DNA from 3 places in the Janthinobacterium aestuarii genome. Region 2 is predicted to be linked to each of the others. Evidence: predicted binding sites of a transcription regulator. Region 2 holds the regulator's gene; each other region holds the start of a gene.
What was found. The regulator sigma-54, encoded in region 2, starts transcription at its own class of promoters, with help from an activator protein. The targets are predictions, from matches to a motif close to TGGCANGNAANCTGCTTT.
Positions count from the first base shown of each region.

Region 1 (3,276 bases), 2.7 Mb from region 2:
CGGCGGCGCGCCCGGTGGCGGGGCCGCTTCGCAGGGTAGTGCTTGTGCCGGGCCTGTAGGGTCGGCTGTGTTTGCCCGCATGATACCAGCTACCGGGCCGCCGCCAAAGTCGCCGCCCCCGGAACGGCGAGCCTGACGCGTGGATTTTCTTTGTTCCTGCGCAAAGAAACGGTGAATGTTGCGAAGCTTCGACTAAAATCGCGCATTATCTTTTCGCATTGCCTTTATGCCATGTCTACCGACTTTTCCCCCGACTTTTCCATATATCTAGCCAGCAGCACCTACATCGACAGCGACCATCCGGCCGTGCGCGCCAAGGCGGCCGCACTGGCGGCCGGTGCCGTGGGCGACGCGGCCATCGCGGCCCGCTGCTTTGCCTTCGTGCGCGACGAGGTGGCCCACAGCTGGGATTACCAGCGTAATCCCGTCACTTGCCGCGCTTCCGACGTCTTGCAGCATGGAACGGGATACTGTTATGCGAAGAGCCATCTGCTGGCCGCGCTGCTGCGCGCCAACGGCATTCCTGCCGGCCTGTGCTACCAGCGCCTGGCTGTCGGCCAAGTGGGGCCGCCGTTTTGCCTGCATGGCTTGAATGCCGTGTATCTGCAGGAGTTTGGCTGGTACCGCATCGATGCGCGCGGCAACAAACCCGGCGTCGATGCCGCCTTTGTGCCGCCACGCGAGCAGCTGGCCTTTCCCGTGCTGGCGCCAGAGGAGCGCGACTTGCCGGAAATCTGGGCGGAACCGCTGCCGCAGGTGGTGGCGTCGCTGACGCAATACGCCACCGTGCACGACGTGGCGGCGCACCTGCCCGATATCACATTGCTGCCGCTGTAAAAATAATCCAGGAAAGAAATCATGAAAAAAGTGTATGTAGGCCTGATCGGCCTGATGTTGCTGGCCGGTTGCGGCGGCAAGGGCGAGAGCGGCGGGCAGTCGAGCGCCGCGCGTCTCGATGGCAAGGAAAAGGGCAGCGAGTTTCTTGCCTATGAACATAATGTCAGCGTCGATACGCACGAGGCGCAAGTGCGGCCCCTGTATGAAAAAGTGCTTGCCGCCTGCAAGGCCGATACGGAAAACGGCTGCCTGTTGCTCGATTCCAGCCTCGACAGTGGGCGCTATGTGCATGCGCGCATCAGCATGCGCGCCAAGCCGGCCGGCATCAAGAAGCTTGTCGCGCTGGTCGCGGCCGAAGGCGACGTCACCAGCCAGGGCACCAAGGTGGAAGACCTGGGCCGTCCCGTGCTCGACAGCAAGAAACGCCTGGAGATGCTCAAGCAATACCAGGCGCAATTGCAAGACCTGGAAAAGCGCTCGGGCGCAAATGTCGATGCCCTCATCAAGGTGACCAAGGAACTGGCCACTGTGCAAGTGGAGCTGGAGCAGGCGACGGCGGCCGACGCGCTGTTGATGCAGCGCATCGATACGGACTTGCTGAACGTGGCCATCAGCGCGGAAGGCAAGCAATCGTTCTGGACGCCCGTCAAGCGCTCGCTGGGCAATTTCACGGACAACCTGTCGGAAGGCGTGGCCAACGCCATCACGGCCATGGCCTACATCCTGCCGTGGCTGATCGCTTTCGTGCTGCTGTTCCCGCTGGGACGCAAGGGTTGGCGCCGCTTGAGAGGCGTACCGCGCAAGGATTGATGCCGGGATTGTTGCGTCCGGCGCACCGTTTTACGGCAATTTGAAACCTGGCTGCACAGTCCTTGTGCAGCCAGGTTTTTTTTCGTGCGGCGGGAGCCGCGTGCACCATGGCGGACACCTGCTGGCGCTGGCATGCATTCTGCTTTAACAACATCGTATGCCCAGCTCGACCCCCACGAACCCATCACAGGAGTCCCCATGTCACGACGCATCATCCTGAAAGCGGCCGCCGCCGGCGCACTGGCCCTTGCCACCTCCACTTACATGCAGGCAGCCCTGGCCGCCGATACGATCAAGGTAGGCATTTTGCACTCGCTGTCGGGCACCATGGCCATTTCCGAAACGTCGCTGAAAGACGTAGCCTTGATGACGATCGCCGAGATCAATGCCAAAGGTGGCGTGTTGGGCAAGAAGCTGGAAGCCGTCGTCGTCGACCCGGCGTCGAACTGGCCTTTGTTCGCGGAAAAAGCGCGCCAGCTGGTGGCGCAGGACAAGGTCGCCGTCGTGTTTGGCTGCTGGACGTCCGTGTCGCGCAAGTCGGTTTTACCCGTGTTCAAGGAACTCAACAGCCTGCTGTTTTACCCGGTGCAATACGAGGGCGAGGAACTGGAAAAGAATGTGTTTTACACGGGCGCCGCGCCGAACCAGCAGGCGATCCCCGCCGTCGAATACCTGATGAGCAAGGATGGCGGCGGCGCCAAGCGCTTCGTGCTGCTGGGCACGGATTACGTGTATCCGCGCACCACCAACAAGATCCTGCGTGCCTTCCTGAAAAGCAAGGGCGTCAAAGATAGCGATATCAGCGAGGTCTACACGCCGTTCGGCCACGCCGACTATCAAACCATCGTCGCCAACATCAAGAAGTTTTCCACGGGCGGCAAGACAGCCGTTATATCCACCATCAATGGCGATTCGAACGTGCCGTTCTACAAGGAGCTGGGCAATGCGGGCTTGAAAGCCACGGACGTGCCCGTCGTCGCGTTTTCCGTGGGCGAGGAAGAGCTGCGCGGCATCGATACCAAGCCCTTGCTCGGTCACTTGGCGGCGTGGAATTATTTTGAATCCGTCAAGAACCCCGTGAATACGGCCTTCATCAAGCAGTGGAAGGCTTACGCTGTGGCACAAAAACTGCCGAACGCGGGTTCGGTCGTGACGAACGACCCGATGGAAGCGACCTATGTCGGCATCCACATGTGGGCGCAAGCCGTGGAAAAAGCCAAGTCGACGGACACGGACAAGGTGATCGCCGCCATGGCCGGCCAAAGCGTCAAGGCGCCATCGGGCTTCACCCTGACCATGGATGCCACGAACCACCACCTGCACAAGCCCGTGATGATCGGCGAGATCAAGGCCGATGGGCAATTCAATGTCGTGTGGAAAACCAAGGAACCGATCCGCGCCCAGCCTTGGAGCCCGTTTATCAAGGGGAATGAGGGTAAGCAGAAGTTATGAGTTAGCAGCAGAAAGGCCGGGGTCAGACCCGACGGGTCTGACCCCAGATTTCGCTTGGGCTGAAGTAACGATGAGAGGTCTTTCCGCATGCGTCTGCTACGTCGTATTTTGTTATTACTTTGCCTGTTGCCGCTGTCTGCGCAGGCCGCCATTCCCCCCGACCTGCTCAAACCGCTA
Region 1 is NZ_CP142523.1:4,455,871-4,459,146, reverse strand. It holds gene OPV09_RS20000 (transglutaminase family protein) at 232-837, shown strand; gene OPV09_RS19995 (DUF4349 domain-containing protein) at 859-1,647, shown strand; gene urtA (urea ABC transporter substrate-binding protein) at 1,846-3,099, shown strand; gene urtB (urea ABC transporter permease subunit UrtB) at 3,187-3,276, shown strand, end outside.
Region 1: urtA (urea ABC transporter substrate-binding protein) is a predicted target of sigma-54. The motif match lies at 1,776-1,793, and genes of this name have one in related genera.

Region 2 (3,276 bases):
ACGGCACGTAGCGGCCACGTCGATGACGTCAAGCAGGTGCGTACCCTGACGGGCGACGTCGTGCTGGTCAAGGGCACCCTGACCATGAAGGCGGGCCGGGCATTGATCACGGAAGACCCGCAAGGCTACCAGTTCATCACCTTCTGGGCCGATCCCGGCAAGCTGGCCACGTTCCGCCAGAAACGCGATGGCGCGGGCGACCTGTGGGTCGAAGGCGAAGCGGAGCGCGTGGAATACGACAACAAGACGGAAGTGGTGAAACTGTTTTCCAAGGCCAAGCTGACGCGCCTGGAAGGCACGAAAGTGACGGACGTGGCCAATGGCGCCTTCATCTCGTATGACAGCCGCAAGGAAGTATTCAAGATGGAAAATTCCGACAGCGGCACCAGCACTTCCGATGGCGGCAGCGTGCGCATGGTGATCCAGCCGAAGACTAAGGCGCCTGAAGCGGAGAAAGCGCCGGCAACGCCTGCGCCAGGAAAGAAATAATGGACAATACTCGTTGCGGCAGCACCCTGATCGTTCGCGGTCTGCAAAAAACCTATGGCAAGCGGCAAGTCGTGCATGATGTCTCGCTGCAAGTCGAATGCGGCGAAGTGGTGGGTTTGCTGGGCCCGAACGGCGCCGGCAAGACCACCTCGTTCTACATGATCGTCGGCCTGGTGCCGTCGGACGGCGGCAGCATCGATATCAGCGGCGTGGACATTTCCAGCCTGCCGATCCACCGCCGCGCGCAGATGGGCTTGTCCTATCTGCCGCAGGAAGCGTCCGTCTTCCGCAAGCTGACGGTGGAAGACAATATCCGCGCCGTGCTGGAAATCCAGACCGTCGAAGGCCGTCCTTTGAAGAAGGCCGAGATCGAGGAGCGCCTGGATAAGCTGCTGGCCGATTTGCAGATTGAAAAGCTGCGCGAGAACCAGGCCTTGTCCCTGTCGGGCGGCGAGCGCCGCCGCGTGGAAATCGCCCGCGCGCTGGCCACCGATCCCCGTTTCGTGCTGCTCGACGAGCCGTTCGCCGGCGTCGATCCGATCGCCGTGATCGAGATCCAGCGCATCGTGCGCTTCTTGAAGGAGCGCAATATCGGCGTGCTGATCACCGATCATAATGTGCGCGAGACGCTGGGTATTTGCGACCGTGCCTACATCATCAACCAGGGCTCGGTACTGGCGTCGGGACGCCCCGACGACATCATCGCGAACGAGTCGGTACGCCGGGTCTATCTGGGCGAACACTTCCGCATGTAAGCCAATGAAACAATCATTGCAGCTGCGCACTTCGCAGCACCTGGCACTGACGCCGCAGTTGCAGCAATCGATACGCCTGTTGCAATTGTCTACGCTGGAATTGCACCAGGAACTCGAGCAACTGCTGACGGACAATCCCCTGCTCGAGCGCCTCGACGATCCGCTCGACCGTTCGCTGCGCCTGCTGTCCGACGGGGCCTTGAGCTCCACGGCCGCGCCGGCCGAAGCGCCGCCCCAGCCGCCAGGCCAGGAGGCACCCGCGGCGCCGGCCGAAGCGGAAACCTTTGACGGCGAGGCGGGCGAAGGCCCGGCCGCGGCGGATGGCGGCGACAGCGACTGGAGCGAGGCGAGCCGGGGCAAGGCGCCCGACGACGAAGATTCCCGCCCGCAACTCGAGGCCCATCACTGCACCCTGCGCGAACACCTGATGGAGCAGATGCGCGTGACGGTGCTTGAGTTGCGCGACCGTGCGCTGGTCGAGCTGATCATCGACGCGCTCGACGACAATGGCTACCTGGAAGAGTCGCTCGACGACATCCTGGCGCGCCTGCCGGAAGAGCTGGAAATCGACGCCGACGAGATGCGCACGGCCTTGTCGCTGCTGCAAAGTTTCGATCCACCCGGCGTGGGCGCGCGCAATGCATCCGAATGCCTGGCGCTGCAGATCAAGCGCTTGCCGCACATCGCCATGGTGACGCGGCGCATGGCGCTCGTCATCGTGGAAAAGCACCTGGCCTGGTTTGCCCAGCGCGATTTCAACAAGCTGAAAAAAGCCCTCGATTGCGACGATGAAGACTTGCGCGAAGCACAGACGGTGATTCGCCAGTGCAATCCGCATCCGGGCGCCGTATTCGCCTCGGACGTGTCCGATTACGTGGTGCCCGACGTCGTCGTCAAGCGCGCGCGCAATGGCTGGCAAGTGACCCTGAACAACGACGTCATGCCGCGCCTGCGCGTCAACGCCATGTACGCCAACCTGCTCAAGCAGGGCAAGGGCGAGGGCGCCATGGGCGCACAGTTGCAGGAAGCCAAGTGGCTGATCAAGAATATGCGCCAGCGTTTCGACACGATCCTGCGCGTGGCACAGGCAATAGTAGAAAGACAAAAGAACTTTTTCTCGCACGGGGCCGTTGCCATGCGCCCCCTTGTGCTCCGTGAAATAGCTGATACACTGGGTTTACACGAGAGTACTATCTCGCGGGTAACAACTCAAAAGTACATGCTGACCCCGCACGGCATGTTCGAGTTGAAATATTTCTTTGGTAGCCACGTCGCCACCGAAGCGGGGGGCGAAGCGTCATCGACGGCGATACGGGCATTGATCGTGCAACTGACAGGAGCAGAAGACCCTAAAAATCCTTTATCCGACAGTAAGATTGCGGACATGCTGGGGGAACAAGGCATGGTGATTGCGCGACGTACTGTTGCCAAATACCGGGAAGCGTTGAAAATTCCGCCAGTGAGCCTGCGTAAGTGTTTGTAAGTTTTTTTCGGTTCCTCTGCGGGCCGGATAGGATGGACCGCACGAACCCGATCATCTTTAGGAGTGTGTATGAATCTCACCATCAGCGGACATCATCTCGAAGTGACACCAGCCATCCGTGAATACGTACAAACGAAGCTGGAACGCGTGAAACGTCATTTCGATCAAGTTATCGATATCGCCGTGATTCTGACCGTGGATAACCTCAAAGAGAAAGAAAAACGTCAAAAGGCCGAAGTCAACCTGCGTTTAAGTGGCAAAACCGTCTACGTGGAAAGCCTGGCACAAGACCTGTATGCCGCGATCGATGCCCTGATCGACAAGCTCGATAGGCAAGTGATGAAATACAAAACCAAAGTGCAAGGGCACGGTAAAGAGGCGATCAAGCATCTGCCAGACAACTCCGAGGAAGACGCCGTCGTCGCCGTTTAAGGCCACCCGCTTCCAGCAGTTGTGATCAACTAAGGGCGCACATTGCGCCCTTTTTTGCGCCTGGACCTTTTGAACGCAATGTTCCCCGCGCAGGCGCTAGAATGTTTGTACTTTTAC
Region 2 is NZ_CP142523.1:866,433-869,708, forward strand. It holds gene lptA (lipopolysaccharide transport periplasmic protein LptA) at 1-489, shown strand, start outside; gene lptB (LPS export ABC transporter ATP-binding protein) at 489-1,244, shown strand; gene OPV09_RS03890 (RNA polymerase factor sigma-54) at 1,249-2,727, shown strand; gene hpf (ribosome hibernation-promoting factor, HPF/YfiA family) at 2,797-3,159, shown strand.

Region 3 (3,276 bases), 2.6 Mb from region 2:
TGGAACCCATTCCCGGCCACATCAACGACGCCAGCTGGGATTTCAACGATTTCAATCTACGTAACCCCGCGCTGGGCGGCGGTCCGAAAGGCCATGTGTACGTGAACCGCCTGGGCGGCTCCCTGGCCGTGCGCGACTTCGGCACGGCCAGCTACGCGAGCAAGCTGGAAAAAGACAAGCCGTCGCTGACGGGCCTGTTCCTGCACGTGGAATTGGTGCAGCCGCGCAACTCCGTGCCCGGCGGCGGCAAAGGCAACGACGGGCTGGCGCCCGATCCCGGTTTTACGCCTGCGCAATACGAGCGCCTGGCCCTGCTGTACATCGCCGCCAGCGTGCGCAAGGGCACGTGGCTGATCCCCGCCTTCCACGCCGTGCTCGATACGGGCTATGCGAATGGCCATGACGATCCGCAGAACTTTTCGCTGGAGCAATGGGATACAACCCTCGGTCATTTGAGCGCCGTCATGACCGGCGCCGACGCGCCGAATTGAACACCACCTGCACGCCGATTTGGAGGATACTTTAGCTCCCGCCGTTGCACCGCGTGGATGCCGAGCTGTCGATGGAGAGCTGCGATGACCTATGCCTCTGACCAGAAAATGCACGTGCTGGACATGCCCGCGCGTACGCGGCGCATCTTCAGCATGCGCGATGCCGTGCTGACGCAATGGGAACACGAGGTGCGCGCCAAGGTGCGCGGTGCCGATGCCTTGCTGACACCCATCTTGATCAATACCTTGCCCGCCTTCTTCGACAACCTGGCCGAAGCGCTGACGCCAGGCTATCCGCGCGACAATGCCACCAGCAATACCAATGCCCCGGCCGTGCACGGCAACGAACGGGCGCGCATGACCAGCTATGGCCCGGAACAGGTGATCCAGGAATACCAGATCTTCCGCGACTGTTTCGCCGATGCGGCCCTCGACGCGGGCGTGCCGCTGCGGCGCCGCGACTGGAAGGTGATCAATGCCTCGATCGATACGGGCATCCGCGAAGCCATCCTGGAATTTACTGCCATGCATGAAAGCTTCCAGCGGCGCATCGCGGCCGGCCTGTCGCACGACATGCGCAATCCCCTCTCCGTCATGCTCAACAGCGCCCAGCTGCTGCAGCGGCGCGCGCAGCAGTTCGACGTGCCGGCCCTGGCGTCGAAAATCATCGAACACGGCAAGCGCCTCGACGACATGATCCAGGAATTGCTCGATACGCTCAGCTACCACCGGGGGCAAAAGCTGCCGCTGGTCTTGCATCGCTTCGATATCCTGCCGCTGGCGCAGCAGGTGGCCGACAGCGTGAATACGGGCCATCCGGGCAAGTGCCAGGTCACGGGTGCGTCCGTCACCGGCTGGTGGTGCGAAAATTCGCTGCGCCGCGCCCTGGAAAACCTGGTCGGCAACGCCCTCAAGTATGGCGATGACGGCCCCATCAAAATCCACATCAACACCCTGCGCGAACGCATGATACTCACCGTGCACAACACGGGCAGCACCATCGCCCCGGAGCAGACCGAGCGTATCTTCGAATACCTGCGCCGCGAACATCAGGGCAGCGCGCCCGGCTGGGGCATCGGCCTGCCCTTCGTGCAAAACGTGGCGGAAAGCCACGGCGGCAGCGCGCTGGTCGACAGTGCGCCGGAAACAGGCACCACGTTTACCATCGACCTGCCCATCGACTGCCGGCCCTTCGTCACGCCGGACGCTTGAGCTCGCCGCCAACTGCCCCAACACCGGCATTTTCCGCGCAGTAACGCACCAATACGGTGCGGATGACGGTTTTACGCCACAAAAATGGTCATTTTTTACATACTTTCGGGTGCGCGGCACTGGCACGATTTCTGCTGAGCTATAGTCAGACACGGCTCAAGGGAAATCACAACATGGCAAATTTTTTCAATGAAATGACTGCAAATGAAGTGGGTACGGACAGCAAGGTACGTGAACACTATCGTGAATTCAGCAACTGGCTGGAGCAGCAATCCCCCGAGACCATCGCCCGCAAGCGGGCCGAAGCCGACCTGACGTTCCGCCGGGTCGGCATCACGTTCGCCGTCTACGGCGACGATGCCGGCACGGAACGCCTGATTCCGTTCGACACCATCCCGCGCATCATTCCCGCCGCCGAATGGGCACAGATGCAGACGGGCCTGGTGCAGCGCGTGCAAGCCTTGAACATGTTCATCCATGATATTTATCATGAGCAAAACATCATCAAGGCGGGCATCATTCCTGCCGAGCAAATCTACAAGAATGCCCAGTACCGCCCGGAAATGCAGGGTATTTCCGTCGCCTCCGACATTTACGCCCACATCGCCGGCGTCGACATCGTGCGGGCCGGACAGGGCGAATTCTATGTGCTGGAAGACAACCTGCGCGTGCCCTCCGGCGTGTCCTACATGCTGGAAGACCGCAAGATGATGATGCGGCTGTTCCCGGAACTGTTCGCCCGCAACCGCATCGCCCCCGTCGACCATTACCCCGACATGCTGCTCGACAACTTGCGCTCGGTCGCGCCGATGGGCGTCGATGACCCCACGGTCGTCGTCATGACGCCGGGCATGTACAACTCCGCCTATTTCGAACATGCATTCCTGGCCCAGCAGATGGGCGTGGAACTGGTGGAAGGCAAGGATCTGTTCGTCAACGACAACTCGGTGTACATGCGCACGACGCGCGGCCCCAAGCGAGTCGACGTGATCTACCGCCGCGTGGACGACGATTTCCTCGACCCGCTGGCTTTCCGCTCGGACTCGTCGCTGGGCGTGCCGGGCCTGCTGTCCGTCTACCGCGCCGGCCGGGTGACCCTGGCCAACGCGATCGGCACGGGCGTGGCCGACGACAAGTCGATCTACCCGTTCGTGCCCGACATGATCAAGTTTTACCTGTCGCAGGAACCCATACTCAACAACGTGCCCACGTACCAATGCCGCAAGAGCGCCGATTTGTCCTACGTGCTGGCGAACCTGGCGCAACTTGTCGTCAAGGAAGTGCATGGCGCGGGCGGCTACGGCATGCTGGTGGGGCCGGCGTCCAGCCTGGCCCAGATCGAGGATTTCCGCCAGCGCCTGCTGGCCAATCCGGGCGGCTACATCGCCCAGCCGACCCTGGCCCTGTCCGCCTGCCCCACGTATGTCGAGGCCGGCATCGCGCCGCGCCACATCGATTTGCGCCCGTTCGTGCTGTCCGGCAAGACGATTTCCATGGTGCCCGGCGGCCTGACCCGCGTGGCGCTCGGCGAAGGCTCGCTCGTGGTCAACTCCTCGCAAGGGGGCGGCACCAA
Region 3 is NZ_CP142523.1:3,474,124-3,477,399, reverse strand. It holds gene OPV09_RS15385 (hypothetical protein) at 1-491, shown strand, start outside; gene OPV09_RS15380 (HAMP domain-containing sensor histidine kinase) at 576-1,703, shown strand; gene OPV09_RS15375 (circularly permuted type 2 ATP-grasp protein) at 1,877-3,276, shown strand, end outside.
Region 3: OPV09_RS15375 (circularly permuted type 2 ATP-grasp protein) is a predicted target of sigma-54. The motif match lies at 1,824-1,841, and genes of this name have one in related genera.